One region of the Pseudomonas sp. MM211 genome, then DNA from elsewhere that is predicted to be linked to it. Evidence: riboswitches for the same ligand, from Rfam matches in the RefSeq annotation. Region 1 holds a riboswitch; the other holds the start of a gene.
What was found. A riboswitch is a leader RNA that binds a small molecule or an ion and turns the genes downstream of it on or off. The one in region 1 is predicted to bind cobalamin.
Positions count from the first base shown of each region.

Region 2: another riboswitch for cobalamin. It lies ahead of K5Q02_RS13155 (TonB-dependent receptor); the one in region 1 lies ahead of K5Q02_RS15800 (ABC transporter substrate-binding protein).

Region 1 covers NZ_CP081942.1:3,438,280-3,442,762, forward strand. Annotated here, with positions in the region: gene K5Q02_RS15775 (ABC transporter ATP-binding protein) at 1-509, shown strand, start outside; gene K5Q02_RS15780 (HEAT repeat domain-containing protein) at 506-1,486, shown strand; gene K5Q02_RS15785 (DUF971 domain-containing protein) at 1,483-1,776, shown strand; gene ykgO (type B 50S ribosomal protein L36) at 2,125-2,280, opposite strand; gene K5Q02_RS15795 (type B 50S ribosomal protein L31) at 2,277-2,537, opposite strand; cobalamin riboswitch at 2,818-3,013, shown strand; gene K5Q02_RS15800 (ABC transporter substrate-binding protein) at 3,188-4,204, shown strand; gene K5Q02_RS15805 (FecCD family ABC transporter permease) at 4,201-4,483, shown strand, end outside.
Region 2 covers NZ_CP081942.1:2,878,504-2,882,986, reverse strand. Annotated here, with positions in the region: gene K5Q02_RS13160 (ABC transporter ATP-binding protein) at 1-719, opposite strand, end outside; gene K5Q02_RS13155 (TonB-dependent receptor) at 770-2,905, opposite strand; cobalamin riboswitch at 3,016-3,234, opposite strand; gene K5Q02_RS13150 (LacI family DNA-binding transcriptional regulator) at 3,350-4,393, shown strand.

The DNA of each region.
Region 1 (4,483 bases):
GCAAGGCTGAACGGCAGCAGCGGGCACGCGAATTTCTCAACCTGGTCGGCCTGCAGGACTTCGCTTCGCGCTGGCCCAATCAGCTCTCCGGCGGTATGCAACAACGTGCCGAGATCGCCCGTGTGCTGATCAATCGGCCGCGTCTGCTGCTGATGGACGAACCCTTCGGCGCGCTGGACGCGCAGACCCGCAGCAAGATGCAGGAGTTGCTGCTGGATATCTGGGGCAGGGTGCGCACCACCGTGGTGTTCGTCACCCACGATATCGACGAAGCCCTGTTCCTGGCCGATCGCATTCTGGTGATGAGTCCGCGGCCGGGACGTTTCATCGAAGACCTGCGCCTGGACTTCCGCCGTCCGCGGCATGCGGGCCTGTTGACCAGCCCGGAATTCGTGCAGCTCAAGCGCCACTGTCTGGAGCTGCTGCGCCATGAAGAAGGCCGCGAGCTGCCACGCCTGACGCCGCTCGGGCTGCCCACCGAACATCCGCCATTGCGAGTTGCCCTATGACCGACCTGAGTACCTATATAAGCACCGATAACCCCGACATTCTCGACCTGTTGCCACGCCTGCAAGATGAGGACGCTGGCGTGCGCCGCATCGCCCTGATCGAGCTGGCCGATCTGGAAGAGCCAGAAGCCTTGCCCTGGCTGACGCATGCACTGACCCGGGATGCATCCGCCGATGTCCGCGCCGAGGCGGCTCGCCTGCTGGAGGCCTGGGAGGAGCCCGAGGTGGTAAATGCCCTGTGCGCTGCGCTGACCGATGCCGACGCCCGCGTGCGCGGCGCCGCAGCTCAGAGCCTCAGTGAATTGAAAACCGCCGATGCCGGTCGCGTGGTGCTGCCCTGGGCTGCCCATGCCGACCCGTTCGTCCGCGCCAGTGCCTTGCGGGCTTTGCGTGAGTTGCGGCTGATCGACAGCGTACCCACTGCCATCGCCGCGCTGCTGGACAGCGATGCCTTCGTGCGCCGTGAAGCGGTAGGCATCCTCGGCTGGCTGAAACAGGCCGATGCGCTGCCCCAACTGGCGCGCCTGGCCAGTGACGATGCCGATACCGAAGTACGCCGCGCCGCCACCGGTGCGCTGGGTCTGGCCAGCGACGACAGCGTGCTGCCGGCTTTGCAGACGGCGCTCAAGGATCGCGAATGGCAGGTGCGCGAAGAGGCAGCCACCACGCTTGGCAAAGTTGGCCAGGCGGGTGCCGGCCCTGCGCTGCTCGAGGCGCTGAGCGACAGCTATTGGCAGGTACGACTGCGTGCCGTGCGCTCGCTCGGCCGCCTGCGATTCGCCGCGGCCCGTGAGGCGCTGGTGGAACTGCTCGGGCACGCCATCAGCAACCTGCGCAAGGAGTCCGCGCTGGCGCTTGGCGAGCTGGGCGACGCTCAGGCACTGCCAGCATTGCTGGCTGTCGAGCACGATGGCGATCCGGAAGTGCGCAAGGCGGTGCGTATCGCCATCGGCCAGTTGCGCCTGCAAAAGCCATGAACCAGGCACCCGTCGCAATACGTAACAGTGCCACGCAAGCGACATTGACCGTGGAGTGGGGGCAAGGGCAGGTACAGGTGCTTGCCCACGGGCGCCTGCGCGCCGGGTGCCCGTGCTCGAAATGCCGGGCGGCCCGGCTGGCGCAGCACATCGACCTGGCACCGGCTGGCGTCCGCATCACGGCAGTCCACCCTCAGGGCTATGGGCTGCAACTGGTGTTCGACGATGGCCACGACCGCGGTATCTATCCCTGGAGCTATTTGCGTGAGCTGGGGGAGGTGGCAGGTTGAGTTGGCCGGGCTTATCGCATGGCCAGGTCGTCACGGCGCCAGCCGCGGGATGACCGCAATCGCATTCGCGCCGAGGGCGGCGCTCACACCTCACGGGGTCGAGCATCCATTTTGCAAACACCACCAATACTGTAGGAGCCCGCTTGCGGGCGAATCACCGGGCCAACGCAGATTCAGCAGCAAGGCCACCATCGTATGGCCCGCAAGCGGGCTCCTACAGGCCGGAATCTTCATGCTTTTGTAGGAACTTGGAACATACAAGCCGCTACCCCGCGGCGAATGGTTGTCGCGCCGCGGGCCTGGAGAGACGGCTGCCATTGCGCCGCGCCGAGAGGGTGGTACAGGCACTTAGCCCTTGTTCTTGCGCTGCGGTTTGGGCCGGCCTTGCACGCACTTGAAGCGTGGCTCGGTCTTGCAGATCACGTAGATGCGGCCACGACGTTTGACGATCTGACAATCGCGGTGGCGCAATTTGGCGGTGCGTAGCGACGCGAGCACTTTCATGAGCGGGCTCCTGCAAAACCGGCGAAGCGCTTGTTGAAGCCGGCCACGCGGCCTTCGCTTGCAGTCTGGCGCTGCTGGCCGGTGTAGATCGGGTGCGAAGCGCTGGAGATATCGAGCGTGACGTAGGGGTAGGTGTTGCCGTCGCTGTGCTCGCGGGTTTTGTCGGTGCTGACCGTGGAGCCGATCAGCCAGTAGGCGTCAGCCGAGACGTCGTGGAATAGAACGGGGCGATATTCAGGGTGGATACCAGGTTTCATAAGTGTTCCAATAAATACGTTATAAGGTAACAATATCCAGTCTTATTGATTTTGGTTCTCATTTCAAGCCCGAATCTGGATTTTTCCCGCAGGCCTTGATCGGCCCTCGGATCTTCCAGATCAGAAGCTGAAACGAGTGCTGAGCTGGGCTTGCTAAATTGTTATGTTGTAACAATAATGGTCGCCGAAATTAGCCGTATAAGTGCTGCACTGGCTTCCGGCTTGTTGGGATGAATGCGCAGAAACTGCAGCGAAGCGCTGCAGGGGAGCGACCTAATCGTTTAAGATGCCGCCCGCCGGTTTCCGCGAGGAATTAATAGGGAATCCGTCGCCACCTCTATTGGCCAAACGGAACTGCCCCCGCAACTGTAGGTACTGAGCATCGTTGCATTCGTGTCACTGGGTTCGAATCCGGGAAGGCCGCAGCGTTGCCACGACGTACCAGTCAGGAGACCTGCCGGCATAGGTCTGAGCAGCTGCAGTGCAGCCCTGCTCGGGCGCTGCAATCGAACCAGCCGGCGGGGTGTCCGGGAGGGGCATCCGTAATCACCTTCCTCAGGGACAGGTGCGGCCATGGCCGCTTGGCGTGATGTGTTCTCCAGCCTGCGCACTGCCATTTATGCGTATCTGTTGATTGGGAGATCACCCGCATGACCGTGTCTCGTTTTGCCGTTCTGGCCGCCACCCTTGGCCTGTCTTCGATGGCGCTGGCCGCCAGCCCAACTCAATACCCCCTGACCCTTGAGAACTGCGGCCATGAGCTGAGCTTCGCCGCTGCGCCGAAGAGCGCCGTAACCATTGGCCAGGCCGGTACCGAAATTCTCTATTCCCTCGGGCTTGGCGACCGCCTGGTGGGCACCTCGCTGTGGTTCAGCAACGTGCTGCCCGAGTTCGAGGCACAGAACGCCAAGGTCGAACGGCTGGCCGATAACGATCCGAGCTTCGAATCGGTAATCAACAAGCGCCCCGGTCTGGTGGCCGTGCAGTTCGAATGGATGGTTGGCGAGCAGGGCGTGGTCGGCACCCGTGAGCAGTTTCACGAGCTGAAGATTCCCACCTACATCATGCCGTCCGACTGCGAGGGCAAGGACAATCTGGTCGGTGCAGACGGTACCCGCCTGCAGCCTTTCCAGATCGACAGCCTGTACAAGAGCGTGCAGCAACTGGCGCAAATCTTCGATGTGCAGGCTGAGGGCGACAAGCTGGTCGCCAGTCTGCAGGACAGGCTCGGCAAAGCGGTCGCCAACGCCGAGCAGCGTCAGGCCAAGCAAATCTCCGCTGCGTTCTGGTTCTCCAGCGCCGATCTGGATCTCGATCCCTACATGGCCGGCCAGAAAGGCGTCGCCGACACCATGATGAAGTCGCTGGGCCTGCGCAACGTGGTCGAGTCCAGCGAAGAGTGGCCGACGGTCGGCTGGGAAACCCTGGCCAAGGCCAACCCGACCGTGCTGGTGCTCGCGCGCATGGATCGCCGCCGCTTCCCGGCTGACGATGTGGAGAAGAAGCTCGAATTCCTGCGTAATGATCCAGTCGCCAAACACATGGATGCGGTGAAGAACGGTCGCATCGTGATTCTCGATGCTGATGGCATGCAGGCTTCGCTGCGCATGGTCACCGGCATCGAAACCCTGGCCAAGGCCGTTGACGGGTTCGATCTGCAGAAATGATTACTCGCGGCTCCCGGTTGTTCCTGCTGACCATCGTCTGCCTGCTGTTGCTGGCCGTGGCGGTAGTCGTAGGTGTGGCGCTGGGTGAAACCCGCATCCCGCTGTCGGTGGTCTTTCAGGTGCTGGCCAACAAGCTGTTCGGGGCGGGCTTCGTGCTCGACCCGATCGACGAGGGAATCGTCTGGAACTACCGCCTGACCCGCGCCCTGGTCGCCGCCTGTTGCGGCGCCGGGCTGTCGGTGTGTGGGGTGGTGCTGCAGGCGCTGCTGCGCAATCCAC
Region 2 (4,483 bases), 560 kb from region 1:
ACACCGAATACGCGCTGCAACAGCTCGGCGCTCAGCACCTCGCCAGGTGTGCCGCTGGCGACCAGACGGCCAGCGGCCATGACATAGAGGCGGTCGCAGAAAGCCGCCGCCAAGTTCAGGTCATGAAAGCTGGCCAGGGTACTCAGGCCAAGGCTGCGCAGATGCTGCAGCAACTCCAGTTGGTAACGCGGGTCGAGGTGGTTGGTCGGCTCGTCGAGAATCAGCAAGCCGGGTTGCTGAACCAGCGCCCGGGCCAGCAACACCCGTTGTTTCTCGCCGCCGGAAAGGTTGGCGAACGCCTGACTGGCCTGCTCAGTCAGGCCAACCTGCTGCAGCGCCTGGGCGACCAGCGTGGCGTCCTCGGCGCTGTCGCCAGCGAACAGGCCCTGGTGCGGCGTGCGTCCCATGGCGACCACATCGGCGACGCTGAGGCCGAACTCCTGGGGAAACTCCTGCAGCACCACGGCGATGCGTTGCGCACTCCAGCGCGGGGTCTGCCGCCAGAGGTTCTCGCCGTCGAGATGCAGGCTGCCGCTCGCCGGCTCGCTGGAGCGGTAGGCGCAGCGCAACAGGCTGGTCTTGCCACTGCCGTTGGGGCCGATGAGGCCGACGAACTCGCCCTCGCCAATATGCAGATCGATATCCTGCAACAGCCAGCGTGGCGCACTGCGCCGACTCTCGACGGCCCATGACAGCTTTTCGATGCTTAGCCTCGACATGCCCGACTCCTGCTTGTGGCGCACCGGCAAGCTACCCGGTGCGCCGGTGTTTAGAAGCTGTAGTCAGCCGTGACAAAGAACGAGCGCGGCTCGCCCAGGTACCATTGTTCGCCGTCACTGCTACTGGTGGTGGCGTACTGGCGGTCGAACAGGTTGTTCAACTCCAACCCCAGACGCACCTCCGGCAACACCTGCCAGGCGACGTTGGCGTCTACCACGGTATAAGCAGGAACCTCTACGGTATTGGCCGTATTGGCGTAGCGCGTGTCGACATAGCGGGCACCGATACCGGCCTCCACCTGCTCGTTCAACGCCTTGCTCAACCAGAGGTTGGCGGTACGGCGTGGCACATCGGTCGGGCGATTGCCACTGCGATCACCACCGGCTTCGATGAAGTCGTCGTACTCGGCACGCACCAGTGCGGCGTTGGCAGAGACCTGCCACCCGTGACCCAGTGCCAGCTCCAGCGTGGCTTCCAGCCCATCGGAAGATTGCTGGCCGATCTGCTCGGTAGGTGCCGCTGGCGTGGCACGGCTGAGCAGTTTCTCCTTGACGATGTGATAGGCCGCCAGCGTCCACTCGCCACGCCCCTCCCAGAATGCGTGCTTGAGGCCGAACTCGGTCTGGCGCGCTTCGCTCAGGTCGAACTGCTGCTGGGTCGGGCTCAGCGTGAGCAGATTGCTCACACCCTCGGTGCTGGTGGCGTACTGCCCGTAGAGCGACAGTTCCGGGGTCAGCTCGAAGACCAGCCCGGCGCGCCAGTTATCACCGCTCAAGCTGCGATCGACACGCGCACCATCGTCCAACGCGGTGCGATCGATATGCACCTGATCACGGCGCACACCGGTGACCAGAGAAAGGCGCTCGGTGAGCTGGGTACGGTTCTCGGCGAACAGCGAGAACTGCCTGGCCTGGTTGAGCTCGCGCGGGCGGTAGCGATCATCACTCAGATACGAGCCGCCGTAGGACTGTGCCAGCGGCACGACATCACCAAGGCTGTTGTCGAAATCGTGGTGGCGGGCGAAGCGGATGCGGTTGTAATCGACACCGACGACGGTGCGGCTGTCGAGCCCGAACAGTGGATGGTCGAGGGTGAAGCTCTGACGATCACCCACCTGTTCCTGAGTGTGCTTGATGCGCCAAAAGTCACCACGCTCGACCAGATCCCCCGGCTGCCAGCGATAGGCCTCGGCGTTGCGCCAGTAGCGCTGGGTCTTGATGTAGTAGAGCTGGTTGCTGGCACTGAGGGTGTCGCTGATCTGCCAGTCGGTGACCAGACGGGTGATCTGGTCGTGGTACTGAATATCGGCGTCAGCGACGTTGTAGTTGCGCTCACGCAGGCTCTCGCGAAAACGGCCATCGACCAGCGGCGTGCCCAGGTAGCGCATCGGCTGCTGATCGGCATGATCGTGGGACAGGGTGAAGCTCAGGTCGTCACTGGCATCCCAGCGCAACGCCGCGCTGAGCGCCAGGCTCTCGGAATCGCCACGGTCGACCCAGCCGTTGCTGGCCTGCTGGTTGAGGGTGAAACGGTAACTCAAGGCGTCGTTCAGCGAGCCACCGCTGTCCAGCGCAGCCTGGCGACGATCATCGCTGCCATACCCCAAGCGCAGTTGATTGCGGACCTCACCAGCAAAGGGCTTCTTCGGGATGACGTTGATCACCGCACCGGTCGCGCCCTCGCCATAGAGCACCGAAGCCGGGCCACGCAGCACGTCGAGACGCTCTACCGACCAGGTATCCACCGGGAAGGTCACGGTGCCGGCGCCGATGTACTGGCGGGTACCGTCATACAGCTGCATGGTCGAGGCATGCCCGGAAAAGCCGCGCGCCGACAGCGCGGTGCCACCATTGCCTGGGGTACCAATGGTGGTGATACCCGGTGTGCGGGTCACGGCATCCTGCACGGTGAGGTTATTGCGGCCGCGCACTTGCGCACCGCTGAGGCTGCTGGTGCTCGCTGGCGTTTTCAGCGGGGTGAGCCCCAGGCGCGAACCGGAAGTGGTAGGCGTATGCAGATCAGGCGGCGACGATTCATCGGCAGTGCCGGTGATCGCCGTCGAGGGCAAGGCCATCGGCTCGTCTGGTTCTGCAGCCTGAGCCGGCAAGGCGAGAAGCGCACAGGGCAACAGCCCAACGCGCAGGGATTTGCCCGACAGGGCATCGAACAGGGAATATCGGGACATGTCGTTCCACTCGAAACAGGAATGAATGAATCCCGGAGGGAACAACGCATAGGGAATCGCAGGCGCACGAAGCCCACGGAAACCGGCCTGCGCCCGCCCACCGCGGGTTTGCCAAACAGAAGTTTCGGGCCGGTCTCCGGGCTCACGAGGGTCATGAAGCATTCACCTTCCCATGCCGTGGCACAGTGGTTAATCGAATGCTTCGCTCGCATACCGTTGCGGGGGCAGCGCCGGACTGATCATTTTGGAGGTGACCTCTCAATGACGAACCGGCTTCCCGTTTCACCCCATGCACGGCGGCATGGGACACCTGAAACTGGCGCGCATCTGACCATCGAAGCGTCGAGCCGTCAATCATCGCCATGCAGCTGCCTCGATCCATACAGCATGGCATCGCCTGCTGGGATAACATCGCCCGACCCCGGATTGGCCAGGAAACACAGGATGCAGCGAGACGATGATCGAGCGCCCGCCAGGCGCTCCTCTACCGCCCCAGGCAAGCCGCCGACGCTGGCGGACGTGGCCAAGGTCGCCGGAGTTTCGCCGATCACCGTGTCGCGCACCCTCAACCAGCCGGAGATCGTCCGCCCGGAACTACGCGAAAAGGTCTTTCGTGCCGTGCACAAGACCGGCTACGTGCCAGCCATGCTCACCGGCGTGGCCGAGCAGCGCAGCCGGCTGATTTCCCTGCTGGTGCCGACGGTTGCCAATTCGATCTTCTCGGACACGGTGCAGGCGCTGATCGACACCCTCACCGAAGCCGGCCACGAGACGCTGATCGGCCTGACCAATTACAGCGCCGAGCGCGAAGAACAGCTGCTCGACGCCATCCTGCGGCGGCGCCCCGATGGCATCGTGCTGACCGGCACCCTGCACACCAAGGCCAGCCGCACGCGCCTGTCGCGCTCGGGCATTCCGATCGTCGAGTCCTGGGATCTCGCGCCGCGGCCGCTGGACATGCTGGTGGGGTTTTCCCACGAGGCGGTCGGGGTGGCCACCGCGCTCTACCTGATGGGCAAGGGCTACCGCCGTTTCGCCGTGGTGACGCTGGATGACCCGCGCGGCCACCGCCGCTGCGAGAGTCTGATCCGCGAACTGGCAAGCCAGGGGATTGCCCAGGTGCCTCGCGTGGTACTGCCGCCGCCGGCGACGGTAAACCTTGGCCGCGAGGGCCTGCAGCGCCTGCTGGCAGGCGGCGAACGCCCCGATGTGGTGGTATGCAGTTCCGACACCCTGGCCCACGGCATTCTCGAGGAAGCCACCGAGCTGGGCATTCGCGTGCCGCAGGATCTGGCCGTGATGGGCTTTGGTGATCTGAGCAGCGCCGCTCACCTGCACCCCGCCCTCTCCACCGTGCGCATCAACGGCGCGGACATCGGCGTGCAGGCCGCCCGTGCGCTGGTGCAACGCCTCGATCACCCCCATGAAGAGCCGGTGAAAGTACGCATCGATACCGGCTTTAGCATTGTTGAACGGCAAAGTGCGTGAGAGTCGACTCACATATCCAGCACCTACTTCATTCGGCTTTGGCTGTTTAGGGGCGGAAGCGGACATAGAGCGCTGCTGCTTTTGTGGGAG